DNA from 3 places in the Shewanella psychrophila genome. Region 3 is predicted to be linked to each of the others. Evidence: predicted binding sites of a transcription regulator. Region 3 holds the regulator's gene; each other region holds the start of a gene.

Region 1 (6,711 bases), 130 kb from region 3:
AGTGACGTCTTTGGCCCAATCACCTGTTGTGCCTACTTCACCAAGAATATCGACAAGTACGCCATCTTTAAGAATGCCAACCTTGTCATCACCGTTAAAGTAGATGGTGGCAGATTCGGTATCGATAGAAGAGTCTAAGACAATAGCGTTATCGGCATGGTTATTGATAATAACCTTGATACCTTCAGCGTCCAGATTACCGGATAAATCCAGTATGGTCTTAGGTGCGGTTTCACCTTTGGAATAGTAAACCAGCGAATAGCCAGTTAGATCGATTGCGGAAGCACCTGAATTGTATATCTCAACAGCTTTGCTGTAGCCAGTGCCTTCGACATATTCGGTGATCATCACATCAGCAGAAGCCGCCATTGGCAACGCCGCAGCGATTGACAGTGCAAGCACTGACATTTTTGTAACTTTATCCATTTATTCAACCCCATTATTATAATTTTGCCGTTATTTTTTATTAACGTGCCGGGGGATTCTTGCAGAGTTAGATGACAAAAAAAAGATGGGTCAATCACATTAACGAGTGATAAACACTTGTTAAACAAAGAAAAAACAACACGCATTTAACACAAGACAAAACAAGCAAAGCTACTTATAGTTTTAACAGGATAAAATCAAATACTTACCAAAGAACAGACTACGGCAAGTCATACCGAATGCCAGTTCGTTAAGATGTGACAATTATTTACAAAACAATGATATAAACAGTCTCGGCCGAATGAAGTTTGTACAGGAATAGTTAATTAACCTTAACACCTGGGGTTTATAGGCATAAAAAAGCGGCCATTGAGGCCGCTTTAGCGTTTTTCGTTAGTGACTATCCTCTACAAGAACCACTCATTAGTGTGACCCTTGTAAATCAGTAGCTTATTAATCTGCTAAGAACAAAGTTCAAAATGGCTTTGATATGTCTGCGCCCATCTCAGTAATTCCACACGATTACGCGATTGTGTTTTCCTGAAAATAGAGGAGATATGAGCCTTAACAGTATGCTCACTGATACAGAGTCGATGGGCGATCTCTTTATTTCGAGCACCACTGGATACCAACTGAATAATGGTGCGCTCTCGGTTCGTCAGCATCTGTAGCATAGCCACAGTATCTTGCGAATAATCGTTGGCGCTGTCTAAACGACTCACCAGCTGACGGAACATCTTACTGATCAGAGTCCTGTCATACCAAAGCTCATCAGCCACCATCTTTCTTAAGCCAGTTAGCAATAGATCCATACGTTGATCTGCATAGAGCAACCCACGTATTCCCAGTAACAATGCAGATTCTGGCTCAAGTTTCTCGCGATTCACTTGATAGAGTGCAACGGGTACATGGGATACCAGACGCGATGCTAATAACGGTATCCCCTTACTGTCTAAGGCGGCCCCCTCCTGCTCTATCAGATAAAAACAGTTACTGTCTCTCTCAGGTTCAAGCTCAGATACCTGTTTAACGATACGTGTTTTTAGCCCAATAGATTCGGCCAGTATAGCCAAGTGACATGGCGCGGCGACTTGGTGTAAGAACACCAATTCATCAATCTTACTCATTCGCTTCTCTCCCTGAAAAGTTTTTTTTGTGCTCTGTAAGGGGGGTGGTCAATCTTCCCTATCAACCAGAATGATTACTATTTTGAATAGTTTTAGTAGATTTGAATAGTTTTAAATGTAATACCATAGTAAAAAAGTATTAACTGAATGTAAAATTTGATGAAAAATTGTTTTTTATCATCTTTAGCTATTAAAACCTTACTCGCTTAGACCTTTAAAGCATAAAAAACCAGTAGACTTTATACAAGATAAAATAATTCACTAATTACCTGTTAAGTTTGGCCAGTTGTGAATCATGAAATTTAATAAGTGTAACAATACAAGCTATTGCCCCCAACAAGGCCATCCCCATATCCGATTGAGTGTCCCAAATGTCACCTTGGGTTCCCAGAAACGCTTCTGCATCCTCCCCCGTTAGCAAAGCAACCCACCACTCAATTAACTCATAAAAAGCAGAAAACGCTAGAGCAAAGCATAAAGACAAGAAATTACACCAAGCTCCGCGTTTAACGACCTCTAGTCTTATAAAAATCTCCCGAGCTAATAATGTCGGGACAAAGCCCTGTGCAAAATGCCCTACCTTGTCGTAATTGTTTCTATCTGAGCCGGTAATATCTGCGATCCAATCAAATAAAGGCACTTCGGCATAGGTGTAATGGCCGCCAACCATAAGTATGACGCAATGGATTAATACCAAGACATAAGCCAGTGACGTCAGCGGGAAACGCTGACGAGTCAGAAATAAGATAGGTAAAGCAATAAGGGCTGGAAACACCTCAAGAAACCAAGTGAATTGATCTTTGGGATCAATAGCCGACCAAACCAGCACGGCCAGAAAAATGGCTAACCAAGTAAACTGTTTATTCAAAATTGGAACCTCATATTCGTTTAAACTCTATTGTTTTGATATAAGAATAATAACTTTAGCCATCTAGCCCTCCACAGTGCACAAAAAAAATGCTACTTTGGTCGGACAAGTATCAATAGAATACTAATACTATAAAAAATCAACTTAGTTAACAAAATACCAATAACCGAAGAAGGTACCCAAATCATGGCGAAACATTCGCTGGACAAGGATAAGATCAAGATCCTGCTGTTGGAAGGCGTCCACCAATCTGCGGTTGATGTATTAAAACGTGCAGGCTACAGCAACATCGAATATCACAAAGCATCTCTCGGAGAAGAAGCCTTAATTGCCTCTATTCAAGATGCCCATTTTGTCGGCCTTCGTTCCCGCACTCAACTTAACGAAACCGTGTTAAGTCATGCGGAAAAGCTTGTGGGTATCGGTTGCTTCTGTATCGGCACCAACCAGGTTGACCTGAGTTTTGCTGAAAAGCTGGGCGTCCCGGTTTTCAATGCGCCATTTTCAAACACCCGAAGTGTCGCCGAGCTAGTACTTGGTGAAATTATTATGTTATTCCGTGGTATTCCACAGCGTAATGCGATGGCACACAGAGGCGGATGGCTAAAAAGCGCCAGTGGTAGTTTCGAAGCTCGCGGTAAAACACTCGGTGTTATCGGTTATGGTCATATTGGTACTCAGCTCGGTATCTTGGCCGAGACGCTTGGCATGCGCGTCATTTTCTTCGATATCGAAGACAAGCTACCACTGGGTAACGCCCAACAAATTCACTCGATGCAAGAGCTGATGTCTCTTGCCGATGTAGTCAGCCTACATGTACCTGAGACGCCACAAACTAAAGAGATGATAGGTGAAGCCGAGCTTTCTTATATGAAGCAAGGTAGCATCTTAATCAACGCCTCTCGCGGCACCGTTGTCGACATAGATGCACTCGCCTCGGCCGTTCGCAGTGAAAAACTCGCTGGCGCCGCTATCGATGTATTCCCTGTTGAGCCTAAGTCGAATAATGACGAATTTTTCAGCCCGCTACGTGGCTTGGATAATGTCATACTGACCCCCCATGTTGGTGGCAGCACTCAGGAAGCTCAGGAAAACATCGGTATTGAAGTGGCTGGCAAGCTAGCCAAATACTCAGACAATGGCTCGACCATGACTGCAGTTAACTTCCCTGAAGTGTCTCTGGCCCAGCATAAAGACGCATCTCGCTTACTGCACATTCACCATAACCGTCCCGGTGTACTGATCAAGATTAACCAAGCGTTTGCAGAAAAGGGCATCAACATTGCGGCTCAGTATCTTCAAACTACTGCAGAAATTGGTTATGTAGTGATGGAAGTCGACTCGGATCAAGCCGAAGAAGCTCTGGAACAGATGAAGGCTATCGAAGGCACTATTCGAACTAGACTCCTGCACTAAATACCAGTCTGAGACTAAAAATTAATAGCCCGCATAATTTTATCAATTATGCGGGCTATTTCATTTCAAGCATTTGCAAATTAGAGTTACAATCGGTTCTTTCCAGCCCGTTTATTTCCTAGGATCATGATATGACGCTTTCCGTTTCTCAGCCCAGTTGGAACTTGAATGACCCAATTCCATCGCTATTCTTCTCTAACTTGTCCCACTTGGGACTAATGAGCGTGACGGGTGAACAAGGCCGCAGCTTTATCCATGGGCAAGTCACCACAGACATCAGCTCATTAGAGAGCGACCAATGGCGCTGGGGTGCACATTGTGATCCTAAAGGTAAGATGCTGGCGAGCTTCAGAACATTCGCCCTCGAAGATGCGCTGATCATGATGATGCCATCAGACACATTAGCTCTAGATCTATCTCAGCTGGCTAAGTATGCCGTTTTCTCTAAAGTCGATTTAGTCGATGTCACCGACAAGTACTTACTGTTAGGCGTCGCCGGTGAGCAAGCACAAACTTGGATTAACGAACGTTTCGGCCCTGCCGACAATACTGACATCGATAAAGAAGTCACCGAGATCTCAGGTGGCTTACTGCTTAAAGACAATGACCGCTTTATCATCATGATGGACAAGGAAGCCGCTGCGCCCTTCCTCACCTCTATCAACCAAGAAATAGTCGATGCCACAGCCTGGCAGGCTCTGGAAATCCAATCCGGTTATCCCAACCTGGCCGCCTCGCATCAGAGCCAGTTTGTACCACAGATGTGTAACCTACAGGGCATCAATGGCATCAGCTTCCAAAAAGGCTGTTACATGGGTCAGGAAACCATTGCCCGCATGAAATATCGTGGTGGCAATAAACGTGCCCTGTATATCCTAAGCGGCACCAGTTGCGAAACTGTCAGCCTGGAAACCAGACTAGAGCTAGCCTTAGACGATGGCTTCAAGCGGGCAGGAACCATCATAGAAGTCGTTCAATCCGGAGAGCAAGTCTTACTCACAGCCGTACTACCTAATGACACCCAAAATAGCGCTAAGCTACGAATAGCAGGAAATGAAACCTCATCGCTAGCGATTACGCCACTGCCTTACTCCCTTGAAGATGAGAGTTAAGACTAAACGATAAGCGACGAGTTGCGAGTTGCTTAAACTAAGGCGCACTCTAAAGCCTATTTCATGAGCTGAGTGCGCTTTTTATTGCCTTGGTTTTACCCTTGTTTAGAAAGAGTAAGTCAGATAGTTTAATAGGTTCCATACCAATCATCTCCAATCAAAGGCTGGCTCTTGAAACAAGCAGATCTCACCTCAAGCGAGAAACAAGAGCTACTCACTAAGCTCAAACATGAGCTGGTCGAATTAGAGCAACAGCTGACCACAATCCATGAACGCAGTGCCCCGGTTCAGCTTGACCAACAAGCGGTTGGACGAATATCACGCATCGATGCTATTCAGCAGCAACAGATGGCACAAGCCGGTGAGGCGCTGATGCAGCAGCACATCTTGCGTATTAAGCAGATTTTTCTCGATACTGATGAGTATGGGTTTTGTCTGGAATGTGGCGAGAGTATTGGACTCGGTAGGCTCACGATACATGCTATCGCAAAATTGTGTATTCAATGCCAAAGTGAGGCCGAGAACTCATAGGATATTTCTCTTTTTTCTTTACCTTAAACCCTATCTGGTATTGGGGGGCTAATTTGTAACTTTGAACGTTACTAGACGTATTGCTTATCACCAAAGGTGACATACCTTTCCAAACTTCGTTTGGACGAAAGTCGTGAAATTCCATTCCACACCAGGGCAAGGAGAACTGCTCGTCCTCATCCTCCTTCGCCCCGGCGAAGTTACATGCATTTAGTACGGGTCTCAGACTCCAATCAAAATTACCTAACGACTCAGATGCCACATCCATGTGACTCCGAGCCTGACTCATCATCCATGATGAATCCACGAAATTTTAATCTCCGCCCTTCAACAACTTCCAACGGGGACAGCTTGTAGCGTTAACCTGTATTTGGAGTAAACCAGCTTTATCGGCAACAATCTTTTTGTTAATAATCTCTAAGCTTGTTTTGAGGTACTTTCTTAGTAATAGAAGCGAATATCTCCAGGGTCAGATCGTGAACGTTATTTGAGCCGTTTCAGCAAAATATTGACCTGATCAAGTGCTTGTGATCTTATACTCCTTTTTAAGGAGTCTCATTATGTATATTGAATCATTCAAAGAGCATTTTGGCGCGATTGACGACCACCGCCAAAGTGCAAAAATCACCTATCCATTGTTCGATATATTGTTCGGTTCTCTTTGCGCTGTTATTGCAGGTTCGAATGGTTGGTTCGATATCCGAGAATACATTCTTGGTCACCACCATTGGTTCAAAACGCAAAAAATGTTTACAGGCGGGATCCCTACTGACGATACAATTGCTAGAACAATTTCTGTGATTAATCCTGATAGTTTTAACGAGTGTTTTCTAGCATGGATGCAATCGGTTCACCAGCTAACTAATGGGGAAGTCATTGCGATTGATGGAAAAACGCTACGCGGCTCATATAATCGTGATGACCGAAACAGCACTATTCATATGATAAGTGCTTATGCTTCAGCAAATAAGCTGGTACTTGGTCAATTAAAATCAGACCAAAAAAGTAATGAAATTACGGCAATCCCAGAGCTTTTAAAAATGCTAGATCTACGCGGAGCGCTAGTGACAATCGATGCTATGGGCTGTCAAACGGCTATTGCTAAAGCGATCATCGACAAAGGTGGTGATTACCTACTGGCTGTAAAAAGCAATCAAGGCCACTTAGCTAAAGCGGTAAATCAAGCTTTTAGTCAGCATCGTTCAGCAGGCTTAAGTAATGATGATTTCAA
Region 2 (6,711 bases), 370 kb from region 3:
AAAAGAACTCATTGAAAACCATTGGATCTGCATTGCCGAAAAAAATATGGCTAAGGATTCAAGCACAGAGACTCGTGAGATTATTGGCTATGTTATTGCAGGCCGTTGGACGTTTTTTGAAGCTTGGCCTGTTTACAGGCGCATTCTTAAGGGATTGAAGGAGCTCAATGTCGATGGTAGTCAGTTATCTAAGGGGAACTCTTGCCAATATGGTCCTATCTGGATTAAGAAAGAGTGTCGTGGGCAGGGGATATTCGAGGCTTTGGTCAATGGGATAAAGGCTCAAGTTAAAAACGAATTTTCGTTTATGCTGACCTTTATTGCAGAAGATAACCTAGCTTCTTTTACAGCTCATACCAAAAAAGCTTCTATGGTGGTTTTAGACTATTTTACCTTTGATGATAGAGATTACTATCTATTGGCCTTATCCACTTGAATAAACAAGATTCAATCAGCTTGAATTAACCTCCACAGGTAGTGTGATTATGAATTCTGGACCAGATAAAAAAGTATTAGAGCTAGTGCAAAGTTTACTCGCGCCCTATGCCAGAGAGTCGCTGTCGGCTTTCGATAATATGAAGTTGGTCATTGCTGTTATTAGTGCCTCAGCTAAGCGTTCAAATGAGCCGCAGCAAGAAGCTATAGCCTATGAAGTGACTCCTAACATGAACGAACAATCAGATAATGCAGACGATACTCTGGTTCAGAGTAGACAATTTTACTGTGTGCGATGGAAAAACCTTTGGCTAGATTGTGGCCTCACTAATGATTACAGTGCTTCGATTCAATTGCTAACTCATGATGGCCAAGGCATTAAAGTACAGGAGATTAAAGTACAGGAGATTAAGGAGGCGGGCACCTCTGAGGTTAGAGATGTGCATGCCACAGCTGAAGATACTCTCGCTCCCCTTAATATAGAAACGTCCTTATTGAGGGAAATAAATGTCCCCGTCTTATCGCTACAACAAATTGAATTTATGTGTATGGAGTATGCACACTTTGATCATTGCTAGTGGCTTTGAAGCTTTTTACCTTTAATAAGCGCTAACTCAAATCAGAAAGTTAGCGCTTATATTTTAGATTCGGTCTACTCTTGTTTGTTGCTAATTAAATGCAGTGGGGGCTTGCTACTGAGGTAAGCTTGATCCACTTGATCTAGTTTATTAAAACGTATCATCTCTCGAATGCCATCTATGTAAGCTTGACCACGTTCAGAGTACTTATCTAACGTGCCCGCAAGTTCTGGTCCTGTTATTGGATGTCCACTCTTTCTTAGCTCGGTACGAAGGTTACGTAGTTTAACGTAGGCATTATTAGTATTGAGGTTAAACATGTAACCTTCCACCGATGCTAACGGACTATCGAATCTCGCCAAACCATAGTTGCCTAACTCTTTTCGTTGTTGTTTAGGGATCATACCCTTGCCGCTAAAATCCCACTGACCGAAGAATGCATTGCCCTCTAAGGTGAATCTCGAGGTAGCCCAGCCACTTTCTTCGGCAGCCTGAGCTAGTACTAAAGAAGGCGGCAATATATCGACCTGATTCAATAATTGAAGGCGTATATCTTGGGTTATTTGGACGCTAGCATCCGTTATGGCTTTATACCTTAATGCGATACGCTTTAGTTCAGGATCATTTAACTTGGCAGCTTCAACGATCTGCCGCTCCAGTAATATTTTCTCGTTAGATACTAGAATCAGCGGTGCCATTAGACGGAAGAAGACCATCTTCTTCTGTTGAACGGGGATCTCGTTGGATGTCTTATGCCAGTTATCGCTGACGCCTTCAAAGGTGAGGCGCGGCACTTCGCGGTTTCCTTTGAGCCAGCTTTGAGTGTTGTAATCCAGTGAATCGAACAGGGTGATAAGATCGTCTAGTGAGTCAAGTACCACATCTCTAGCTTCGCTGGTGGGGATATTGTCGCTCAGCTGAGGAAGATTGCTTTTTGTTTGTTCTTCGTCTGATGGTGCAGCTCGTTTATTGCTGGGATCTGTCACATCGAGTTCTGCGTTATCAGTATTTTTTAGATTGACGGAGTCATTTGTGAAACTATCGGCCCCCCAATAGAGTGAAGTCCCTATTAAAAGGGCAAGGAGTACCAATTTTCCAAGGTTATCTTTCATTATCTCTCCATTGAAGGCTTGCTGAAATGTATCAAAAATTAAGTGTCGGGAAGTTTACCGCCTACGGACTTAATAGGAGCTTAACCTAGCAGGATTTTTTCAGCTACGTAGAAATAAGTGTAAAACTGATGAAGAGTCAGTGTGAGCTGTAGGATGTAGGCATAAAAAAACCGCCCGAAGGCGGTTTTCTGGTTTAACACGTCGTTAGACGGGCTAAACAAATTTATATTTTAGCGCCAGCTTTTAGTGCTTCAACTTTATCTGTACGCTCCCAAGGGAACTCATCACGACCGAAGTGACCGTATGCCGCTGTAGATTGATAGATTGGACGTGCCAAGTCTAACATCTCGGTTAGGCCATAAGGTCGCAGGTCGAAGTGCTCACGTACCAAAGCAATTAGCAGCTCTTCTGATACCTTACAGGTTCCGAACGTTTCAATACTGATAGAGGTTGGCTCAGCAACACCAATGGCGTAAGAAACCTGTAGCTCGCAGCGATCGGCAAGGCCTGCTGCAACAATGTTTTTTGCTACATAACGCGCGGCATAAGCTGCACTGCGATCAACCTTAGATGGATCTTTACCTGAGAAAGCACCGCCGCCGTGACGTGCCATGCCGCCGTAGGTATCAACAATGATTTTACGACCTGTTAGGCCACAATCACCTACAGGACCACCGATAACAAAACGGCCTGTTGGATTGATAAAGTATTTAGTGTCTTTAGATAACCATTTAGCTGGTAGTACTGGCTTGATGATACTTTCCATCACACCTTCAATCAGATCAGATTGATTTACGCTGTCGCAATGCTGAGTTGAAAGAACAACGGCGTCGATACCAACAATCTTGTTGTCTTCGTATGCGAAGGTCACTTGGCTCTTCGCATCAGGACGTAACCATGGAAGGGTCTCATCTTTACGCATTTCTGATTGACGTTTTACCAGAGCGTGAGCATAGGTAATGGGTGCAGGCATAAATACGTCAGTCTCGTTGTTGGCATAACCAAACATTAGCCCTTGATCACCAGCGCCTTGCTCTTTAGGGTCGGCACGGTCAACACCTTGGTTAATGTCTGGAGACTGTTTACCTATAACATTTAATACAGCACAAGAATCGGCATCAAAGCCCATATCTGAATTGATATAACCAATTTCACGTACTGTTTTACGGGTGATCTCTTCGATATCGACCCAAGCTGAAGTCGTGACTTCACCACCGACCATGACCATGCCGGTCTTTACATAAGTTTCACAGGCGACACGAGCCTTAGGATCTTGCTCTAGGATTGCGTCTAGTACCGCATCAGAAATCTGATCGGCGATTTTATCTGGATGACCTTCTGATACAGACTCAGAAGTAAACAAGTGCTTTGCCATGGTGGGAAATCTCGTCATTGAACAATTTGAATGTGTAGAAGTATCTACATCTAGACGTCTATATTAATTCAAAATGAGTTGGCGATCACCCCCGTTCACTAATTATTAGTACATATTGTGACATTGAATATGTAAAGAAAATTTGTATGTTAGTTATTAAACCTTAGTTATCAGCCTTATAGGATAACTAATTTCGATGAATATTCTTCAGATAAAAATGAAGTAAAGGTAGTGATTGACTGATGCTGTGTTTATAAGAGACAAGATAGTCCCTATGTCTTGCAGTGAAATATCGTGATTTGGTGAATTATCGTTTGCGTCCGTCTGTTATGTGGGCGAAAATATGTCTCCAAAATTTGCAGTAGAGCATCGATTTCTAATTTAAGTGCTGATTGATATAGCGCTCGATGATCTAGACCTCAAAACCAAGCAGGAGAGAGCATGTCATCTCGTAAAGAACTCGCAAACGCTATCCGCGCATTAAGTATGGATGCCGTCCAAAAAGCCAACTCTGGTCACCCTGGTGCACCAATGGGAATGGCGGATATCGCTGAAGTGCTTTGGAATGACTTCCTTAAGCACAACCCGAATAACCCTGAGTGGGTTGATCGTGACCGTTTCGTCTTATCGAACGGCCATGGGTCTATGCTTATATACTCTTTGCTTCATCTGACAGGTTATGCACTGCCTATCGAAGAGCTTAAGAACTTCCGTCAGCTGCACTCTAAGACACCGGGTCACCCAGAATATGGTTACACTCCAGGTGTTGAAACTACTACTGGTCCACTAGGCGCTGGTATCAGTAACGCCGTAGGTATGGCCATAGCTGAAAAGACATTAGCGGCTCAGTTCAACCAACCTGGTCACGACATAGTCGATCACTTCACCTATTGTTTCTTAGGTGATGGTTGTTTGATGGAAGGCATCTCACATGAAGCCTGTTCTTTAGCGGGAACCTTAGGCCTAGGCAAGCTCATCATGTTCTGGGATGACAATGGCATCTCTATCGATGGTCACGTCGAAGGTTGGTTTACCGATGATACGCCAAAGCGTTTCGAGGCTTACGGCTGGCATGTGGTTGCTGGTGTAGACGGTCATGATAGCGATGCAATTCGCGCTGCTATCGAAGAAGCTAAGTCTGTTACCGACAAGCCGACTATGATCTGCTGTAAAACCGTTATTGGCTTCGGTTCTCCTAACAAGTCAGGTACTCATAACTGCCACGGCGCACCACTGGGTGATGCCGAGATCGCAGCGACCCGTGAATTCTTGGGTTGGGAGCACGGTGCTTTCGAGATCCCTGAAAATGTTTACGCTGGTTGGGATGCTAAAGACGCTGGCGCGACTAACGAGTCAAGCTGGAATGACAAGTTTTCTGCCTATGAAGCTGCGTTCCCTGAACTTGCTGCAGAATATAAGCGTCGCGTGATTACTGGCGATCTTCCTGCAGATTTTGAAGAGAAAGCTCAAGCCTTCATTCAAGAGTGTCAAGACAAAGCAGAAGGCATTGCCAGCCGTAAAGCATCACAAAATGCTATTGGTGCATTCGGTGCAATCTTACCAGAAATGTTAGGTGGCTCTGCCGACCTTGCAGGTTCTAACCTGACGCTTTGGTCTGGTTCTAAAGGTATTCAAGACGATCCAGCCGGTAACTACATTTATTACGGTGTACGTGAATTCGGTATGAGCGGTATCATGAACGGTGCATCACTTCACGGTGGTTTCATCAACTATGGTGCAACTTTCATGATGTTTATGGAATATGCTCGTAACGCGGTACGTATGTCTGCGCTAATGGGGATCCAAAACGTTTGGGTTTATACTCATGACTCAATTGGTCAAGGTGAAGATGGCCCGACTCACCAGCCTGTAGAGCAACTTGCTAACCTGCGTATGACTCCAAACATGACTGTTTGGCGTCCATGTGATGCTGCTGAAACTGCGGTTTCATGGAAATCTGCTATCCAGCGTCGCGATGCTCCTACGTCACTGATCTTCAGTCGTCAGGGCCTTAAAGCTCAGGCTCGTACTGGTGAGCAACTGGCTAATGTTGCTAAAGGTGGTTACACCTTAGTCGATTGTGCTGGCACACCAGATTTGATCTTAATCGCTACCGGTTCTGAAGTTCAGTTAGCTGTCGATTCGGCTGCTGCACTTACTGAGCAAGGTAAGAAGGTACGTGTGGTTTCTATGCCTTCTACCAACGAGTTTGATAAGCAAGATGCGGCTTATAGAGAGTCTGTATTGCCTAAGTCTGTGACTAAGCGTGTTGCTATCGAAGCGGCTCATGTCGATTTCTGGCACAAGTATGTCGGATTCGGCGGCGCGGTTGTGGGCATGACTACCTTCGGTGAGTCGGCTCCAGGTGCTGATTTGTTGAAGCATTTTGGCTTCACGGTTGAAAATGTTGTGGCTACTGCGAACGAGCTAGGTTAATTAGTTCATTTAGCAGTGCATCACCGAGCGTGTTAGCTCGGTGATCTTATTAACGGCTTATCTCATGTGGCTTATTTAAAGCTACAAATAATGGGGTAGGCCGTTGTTACATCTGATAGAGTACGTTTCGTCTATATAAGGGGATAGGGTATTTATCAGAGGTCATTGAAATGCTGTCAGTGATCTTTGATAAATGCCAGTTTTAAAATTGTCTTTTCACATACATGTTGAGATGAGCAAATTGAAATTGCAGCTTTAACTTACCTCCGTGGGAGGCTTGTTGAGCTACAGATGTCGATTCCAATATTTTTCTATAGGGTATAAGCGCTTAATGATCAGAGTTGCAATCAATGGTTATGGCCGCATCGGCCGTTCAATTCTTCGTGCCGTTTATGAGTCAGGTAAGCGTGATCAGATTCAGATCGTAGCAATCAATGAGCTGGCTAAACCCGAAGCAATTCTTCATCTCACTAAATATGACACCACTCATGGACGCTTTCAGTCTCAAGTAGAACTGAGTGTGGATGAAAATCACCTGCATGTCGGTGATGATGTCATCAAGCTGCTCCATGAAAGTGATGCGAGCAAATTACCCTGGGCTGAGCTGGATATAGATATAGTCTATGAGGCCACCGGCGTGCTATCCGATAGAACCAGCTGTGAGGCTCACATCCATGCGGGGGCTAAGCAGGTACTCATCAGCCATCCTTCATCCAGTGATGTGGATGCGACAATCGTCTATGGGGTAAATCATGAACTATTACAGGCTGAGCAC
Region 3 (6,711 bases):
GGTTATGAGCCAACTTCCAATGGGCTAACGGGATCAAGCCAGCCACTTCCAATAACTCAGCCAAATTAGCAGTATCACTACTGATTCTGAAACTAAACAGAGAGACACTGGACAGATTAGTCACCACCGGAGCACTGGCTTGAGAGCTCTTTGGTGCAATTAAGGTGAAATCGGTATGAGAGGCATAGCTGGAACGAACAGCCAGACTCACTTGAGTGTCAAATAGGGGCTGTAGAGAACGGTTATGCAGCACGGGTGAGCCCAGATGCGCTAAGCGATTAGCTTCATCTAAAGATAGGCTCTTAAGTAGTTTGGCATCGTTAATCTTGTTTGGATCGGCGTTGAATACACCTTCCACATCAGTCCAGATGGTGACACGTTCGATATTAGCTAAACTGGCAATCAAGGTCGCACTATAATCTGAACCATTACGCCCTAGTAGTAAGGTTTCGCCACGGCTGTTGGCGCAGATAAAGCCTGTGATAATCAATCTTTCGTTGGGATGCTCACCAAGGGTTTTCTGAACTCGTGATCGAGATTCATCGAGTCTGATCTGCGGCACGCCTCCTTCATCGGCTAGCAACAAGCTTCTGGCATCGACATCTGATGCTGCAACGCCGGACTCTCTGAGTAAAGCAGCCAAGAGACGAGCGGACCAACGCTCACCAAAGCTCACCACTTCACTTCTTTTATACTCGTTTAACGACTCTAGAGAAAACAGACTGATGAGCTGATACTTGTCGATAGACAAACGCTCTCTCAGGCTTCTGGCCTGCTCGTTAGAAAGCAGCTGTTCGATCAGATTCTGTTGAAAGCTGATTAACACCTGCAACTCTTCCTGCCATAGCTGACCAGTGTCTTTGAGTTCCAATAATTTATAAAGAAAATTGGTGCTCTTACCTGCGGCCGATACAACGACGAGATCATCGCTATTGCCGTGAGTGAGAAGGATATGAGCAACACGGCGGTAGCAATCTGCATCCGCTAAGCTAGAACCACCAAATTTGTGCAAATGACAACGCGCCATCTTTAACTCCTATCTACCGAGATTAACAACTCGCCGCTGCAGCGAGTCCAGCTTCAATATCGGCAACTAAATCGTCGGCATCTTCGATACCCACTGAAAGACGGATTAGGGTCTCTTTTACCCCAGCTTCTGCTCGAGCCTCTGGCTCCATAGCTCTGTGGGTCATTGTCGCAGGAACTGCGACTAAACTCTCTACCCCACCTAAACTTTCTGCGACAGAAAACACAGATAATTTGTCAAGAAAAGCTACCAACTGCGTTTCTCCGCCTTTAAGCTCGAAACTGAGCATGGCACCAAAGCCCTTTTGCTGCTTAGCAGCAATCTTATGACCAGGGTGATCACTAAGACCTGGATAGTAAACTTTATCGACCGCCTCGCTGGCAGTTAATACCGCTAACACCCGTTGTGCATTAGCCTGATGTTCACGAATACGTACCGCTAAGGTACGAATACCGCGTAGGGTAAGATAACTATCAAAAGCAGATCCTGTTAGGCCTAAGGTATTAGACCACCAATGCAATAACTCACCTAACTCGGCATCTTTAGCGACGACAGCACCACCGACTACATCGCTGTGGCCATTGATATATTTAGTAGTCGAATGGATAACAATATCGGCACCGAGCAAGAGTGGCTGCTGTAAAATGGGAGACAAGAACGTATTATCGACAACGACTAGGGCATCGACGGCATTACTCGCCTTGGAAATTTCTTCGATATCGACGACACGCAGTAAAGGGTTCGATGGTGTTTCCAACCAGACCATCTTAGGCTTCTGGGCAATAGCGGCTTCCAGTGCTATATTGTCAGTCTGATCCACCACAGCAAGCTTGAAGGCCCCCTTCTTGGCTAAGTTAGTAAATAGACGATAACTTCCCCCATAACAGTCATGGGGAACGATTAGCAGATCATCGGGACCAAGCAGGCTAGTCACTAATGTGATCGCAGCCATGCCAGTACAAGTCACCACACCTGTTGCGCCTTTCTCCAGTCCAGCGATGGCATCACCGAGAATAGAACGAGTCGGATTTCCCGAACGGCTATAGTCAAAATCTCTGGGGTTCTTGTGCCCATCGAAAGAGTAGTTAGTCGACAAATAGATGGGAGGCACCACGGCACCATGTTGGGTATCGGACTCAATCCCTTGACGCACTGCAATTGTGGCTAACTTACGTTCGGTCATCTACTACTCCTAGAACTATTTACTGAACACCTTCCTCCCAACAAAAATTGGACAGGAGATGTCTGGACGTCTAAATGTACCTAAGGGAAAGCCCAGCGTCAACCAAATATAGACGTTTAGACGTCCAAACATATGGAAATCTATTTGCAATTGTCATAAATAAGAGGCAATAATTTGACTGCACAATTTAAAGGGTTAAAATCTGCCCCGAATTTTGAATATACAGGTGAGTCAATGACTGAGTGGAATGGCGATTATATTAGCCCATATGCTGAACACGGCAAGAAGAATGAACAAGTAAAAAAAATTACTGTTTCTATTCCCTTGAAGGTACTTAAGGTTCTTACCGATGAGCGCACCCGTCGTCAGGTTAACAACCTACGTCATGCCACCAATAGTGAATTGCTTTGCGAGGCATTCTTGCATGCATACACAGGCCAACCTCTGCCTAACGATGATGACTTGTCTAAAGATAAGCCTGATACTATCCCTGCTGAAGTGAAGCGCTTGATGGATCAGATGGGTATCGAATGGGAAGATGTAGAGTAATCATACTCACTTAAATCTTGTTCAGTCAGTTTCAGGGATCGCATTGCGATCCCTGTTTGCTTCCACACTAGTTTCGACCCTGCAGAAACAATCGAGCCCGACTAAAAGATTAATATCGAAGCCTTTCATATTAATTAACAAGGCTAACGCCTTAACCATCACAGTACAATTGAGAGAAAATGCCGTGCTTTCAATGATAGATCCAACCACATTAGCTTTAGCTTCCCTTATCATCTTCTGTGGTGCCTTGACCCAGAGCCTTATCGGTTTTGGTTTAGCCATTGTCGCCTCTCCTCTGCTGTATATTGTCGATCCAGAGCTAGTACCGGCCCCGGTTATCATCATGGGCTTCTCTATCTCCTTGCTGACCCTGTTTAGAGAGCGAGGTGCCCTTGAGTTTAATGGGCTGCAATATGCCCTTCTTGGACGCATTCCTGGTGGTTTTCTCGGGGCAGGTCTATTGATATATGCACCACAACCCATTCTTGGACTGGCCATATCGGGCATCGTTGCCACGGCGGTCATATTGAGTTTGCTTAAGTTCAACATAGCCGTTAACCGCAAGAGCCTGTTTGGCGCCGGCGTGATATCTGGTGTATTTGGTAATATTGCCGCTATCGGTGGCCCACCACTGGCAATTTTGCTTTCAGGAAAAGATGCCCGTCAGTTTCGTGCGGCCCTATCGGCTTTCTTCATCTTCAGCTCACTGATCGCGCTTGTGATTCTTGGGATCACAGGTCTGCTTAGCATCAAACATCTATGGCTGTCGCTATTGCTTCTGCCTTCGGTGATCTTAGGTTATGTGGTCGCGGGGAGACTGATAGGGCATGTTGATAAAGATAAGACTCGCAAGGCAACACTCATATTATGTTCAATCTGTGCAACGATATTGGCGGTGAAGTCATTAATGGAATTAGGCTAAGAGAAGGTGCGAGTACGGAGCTTCGCTCCTACGAGTTCAAGAAAAGTCAGAAGCGAAAAGCTTTTGCTTTTAGCTCGCAGCCAACTTGTTGGCGAACTCGTAGCGAAGCGCCCTCGAAACTTCTTTAAATTTAAAAATGATATGACGTTTGTAAAACACCGCCTATAGCATCATCGCTGCCGACCATGCCGGTAAAGTCCAGATAAAAGACTCGACCAAATTCGAAGCCTGTACCTAAAGAGTAAATATCAGCCGTCGTGTCTTTCATATCGTGACGGTAACCTAAACGCAGTGCAAACCAATCCGTAGCTTTCAACTCACCACCAACGCGCCAATACTGAGTACCACCAACTTCTTCGAAGCGTTTATAGGCGTTCAGATCGATATCTGAGGTTAAACTTATACTGTCCCAGTCATAGGCGATACCTGCAGTAAATTGTGGCTTAACTTGATAGGTAAATTTACGGCCTTGTGCTTCTACCGTCTCCACATCCTGACTAATAAGGTTTCGACCAGATAGCCCCACAACCAAACCTTCTACAGGTTTCATGGCGACACCAACATCTAAGTTAAAAGTGACCTCGTCGTTTCTATACTTAAAATCATCAAAATCACTAGCCTCGAAGTTATTCGCACTAACGGCATAGTTATAGGTATCTATACGCTGAAGCTTAGGTGATACCCCGACTGCAATGGGCATATTGACAATTGAAAGTGGAAAGCTCAAGGCTACGCCTAAATCAGAAACCACACCGGCAACCACAGCTCCCTGTGAATCTAGGTCTGCCAGTTCTGAAGGATTATTTGGATCTAACCCATTAAGAGTATCAATATCAGATTGGGCAATGGCTGCGACTCCAATGGCATCCATATAGCTCTTATAAAACACCGCCATGGGCATTTTATGTGTGGGTAATACGATAGAGAATCCAATACCTGTACTCACATAAGCATTGTTATCTTTTAAAGACTCGAGATCGGTGACTAACTCACCACGATAGAGATCGACTGAAGTAGCATCACCGACTGTAATGGCAGCATCTAGTGCATCATAAGAGTCTTGCAGGGAATCAAACTTATCTATCATCTGATCTTTATCGGCACCATCGGCTCCGATCACGGGTAGTAACATGGCAAAATTATTGAATTTAGGTGTTTGCAGGGCCAGTAGAGCAGGATTAATGAAGCCAGCGCCCTCACGGCTTGATGAGGCCACACCGGCACCGCCCATGGCATCGCTTCTAGCCTCGTAGTATTGCTGCCCAGCGATAGCTACCGACGGGGTGAGTAGTAGTAGTGCACAGTAAAGTGCAAATTTGAGCATTTTCATCCTTTCAGCCCTTATCTTTATTTTTATTATTTGATGTTTGTTACGTTTCTTCCTACTAGGTAAAATCCAGCGTAGCGCACTGAACAAAACTCACAGAAATAAGTAGAGACACATAAAAACAGTCGAATTTAAAGATAGTCCAACATTCAGAATTGTGTACGATAAACACTCAAAAAACCAACACTTGTATCGATTTATTTTGATCTTTTTTTTAACAAGATGCCTTACTTAAGAACTACCCAGCTTAACCCGATAATAAATATGAATATTTACCACTCTTTATGGCTAATAAATTCAGTTTATAAATCACTAAATTCAGCGCTATTATTTGTAAGTTTTCTTTATTGCCCTAAAGCACATAATCCATAAAATGCTCAGCAGTAAGACCTAGGAATTATCTTAAAACCACAGGCTGATATTTGTCTTCATGCTAGAGGAGATAAAAGGAGGTATCGGCTATTCGTCAGTCATCAAACATAGAGACAAATACACCATCATTAAGAAGTTAAGAAGTAGGCTAATCACACTAGGCCATTAGCCTCAGGCAATGCTTAGGAGTTTAATAGGCGATCACAGGGAAAGAGAGCTAAGATCTGAGGATGAAGCAGCCCCCCAGACCCTTTATCGAAATTAACACATAAACTTAGTTGTCCTCTTGGGGGGAGACTAAGAGATCAACCCGTCGATTCGCTTTCCTGCCTTCGACATTATCATTACTGGCTAAAGGCTTAGCCTCGCCAAGGCTTTCGCTCTTAAGTTGCACAGCATTCACCCCTTGCTTACCTAGGTAATCTTGCGTAGTTACGGCTCTGCGTAATCCCAGAGCATAATTATACCAGACACTTCCCTTGCTATCGGTATTTCCCTCAAGCCTAATCATATCCGGGGAATTCGCCAACTTTGCGGCGACTTTAGCTAAGATATCACGGGATTCTGAAGTTAGCTTATCACTGTCAAAATCGAAATAAACCCGAGCCAGTAATTGCTTTTCGGATGTGACTCTCATTAACCCGCTAGCCGACAAATACTCCATACAGGCAGAGTAAACATCTTGGCTCTTTGCTAATTTAAGTAGCCTATTATTGACCTCTGTGTCACTTACCTCTTGTATGATCACTAGCCTACCATCTCTATGGTTCGCTAATGCGGTAACATCAGAAATTGTCACATCCTGACTAATAGTGTGACTCTTAGTGGAACAAAAAGAAGCCAAGTCATATTGAACTTTTTCAACAGCTTGTATCTCAGCTCCAGGCTGTACATCTTGAGCGCATCCGCTTAAGGCCGAGACCAGAGTAAAACAGATTAATAAGGTGGGGAATATTCTTGTCATCGCAATTTAACTCTCTGTGTGTCGGTAATAAAGTTTACTGATGCCATCACTCTTGGCGCCTTTCTTAATTAAGTCTAAAATTTCCTGGATCAAATCATCTAAGTCATCCACATCTATGATGTTGTCTGCGCCTACGCAATTTTTAAAAGCATTTTGCCCCGAAGCACTAAATTGAATCCCTATCACCCCCATATGCAGTGGAAGTTCGCCATCATTAAACTGAGACCTGATCTTGTCGCACATACCATAATTATTCACCAACTTAGAGAAAGTGTTTTCATAGGGAGATTCCATACCATCGCTAAGGATAAGGATCATTTTAAGGCGCTTGTTATACTCCTCACTCTCCTCCTCACTTGGCTTGACT

What was found. The regulator MetJ, encoded in region 3, represses methionine synthesis genes. The targets are predictions, from matches to a motif close to TAGACGTCTAGACGTCTA.
Region 1: a site for MetJ is predicted at 2,478-2,495, ahead of serA (phosphoglycerate dehydrogenase). Genes of this name have one in related genera too.
Region 2: a site for MetJ is predicted at 3,544-3,561, ahead of metK (methionine adenosyltransferase). Genes of this name have one in related genera too.

Annotation. Positions count from the first base shown of each region.
Region 1 is NZ_CP014782.1:3,251,618-3,258,328, forward strand. It holds gene exeM (extracellular exonuclease ExeM) at 1-426, opposite strand, end outside; gene sps_RS14035 (helix-turn-helix transcriptional regulator) at 888-1,553, opposite strand; gene sps_RS14040 (DUF2238 domain-containing protein) at 1,819-2,421, opposite strand; gene serA (phosphoglycerate dehydrogenase) at 2,608-3,837, shown strand; gene ygfZ (tRNA-modifying protein YgfZ) at 3,969-4,949, shown strand; gene sps_RS14055 (TraR/DksA family transcriptional regulator) at 5,121-5,480, shown strand; gene sps_RS14060 (ISAs1 family transposase) at 6,041-6,711, shown strand, end outside.
Region 2 is NZ_CP014782.1:3,014,267-3,020,977, reverse strand. It holds gene sps_RS13015 (GNAT family N-acetyltransferase) at 1-436, shown strand, start outside; gene sps_RS13010 (hypothetical protein) at 486-1,013, shown strand; gene sps_RS13005 (glucosaminidase domain-containing protein) at 1,088-2,125, opposite strand; gene metK (methionine adenosyltransferase) at 2,349-3,500, opposite strand; gene tkt (transketolase) at 3,942-5,936, shown strand; gene epd (erythrose-4-phosphate dehydrogenase) at 6,268-6,711, shown strand, end outside.
Region 3 is NZ_CP014782.1:3,386,011-3,392,721, forward strand. It holds gene sps_RS14560 (bifunctional aspartate kinase/homoserine dehydrogenase II) at 1-1,027, opposite strand, end outside; gene metB (cystathionine gamma-synthase) at 1,050-2,210, opposite strand; gene metJ (met regulon transcriptional regulator MetJ) at 2,445-2,759, shown strand; gene sps_RS14575 (sulfite exporter TauE/SafE family protein) at 2,944-3,681, shown strand; gene sps_RS14580 (conjugal transfer protein TraF) at 3,812-5,011, opposite strand; gene sps_RS14585 (OmpA family protein) at 5,655-6,344, opposite strand; gene sps_RS14590 (pilus assembly protein) at 6,351-6,711, opposite strand, start outside.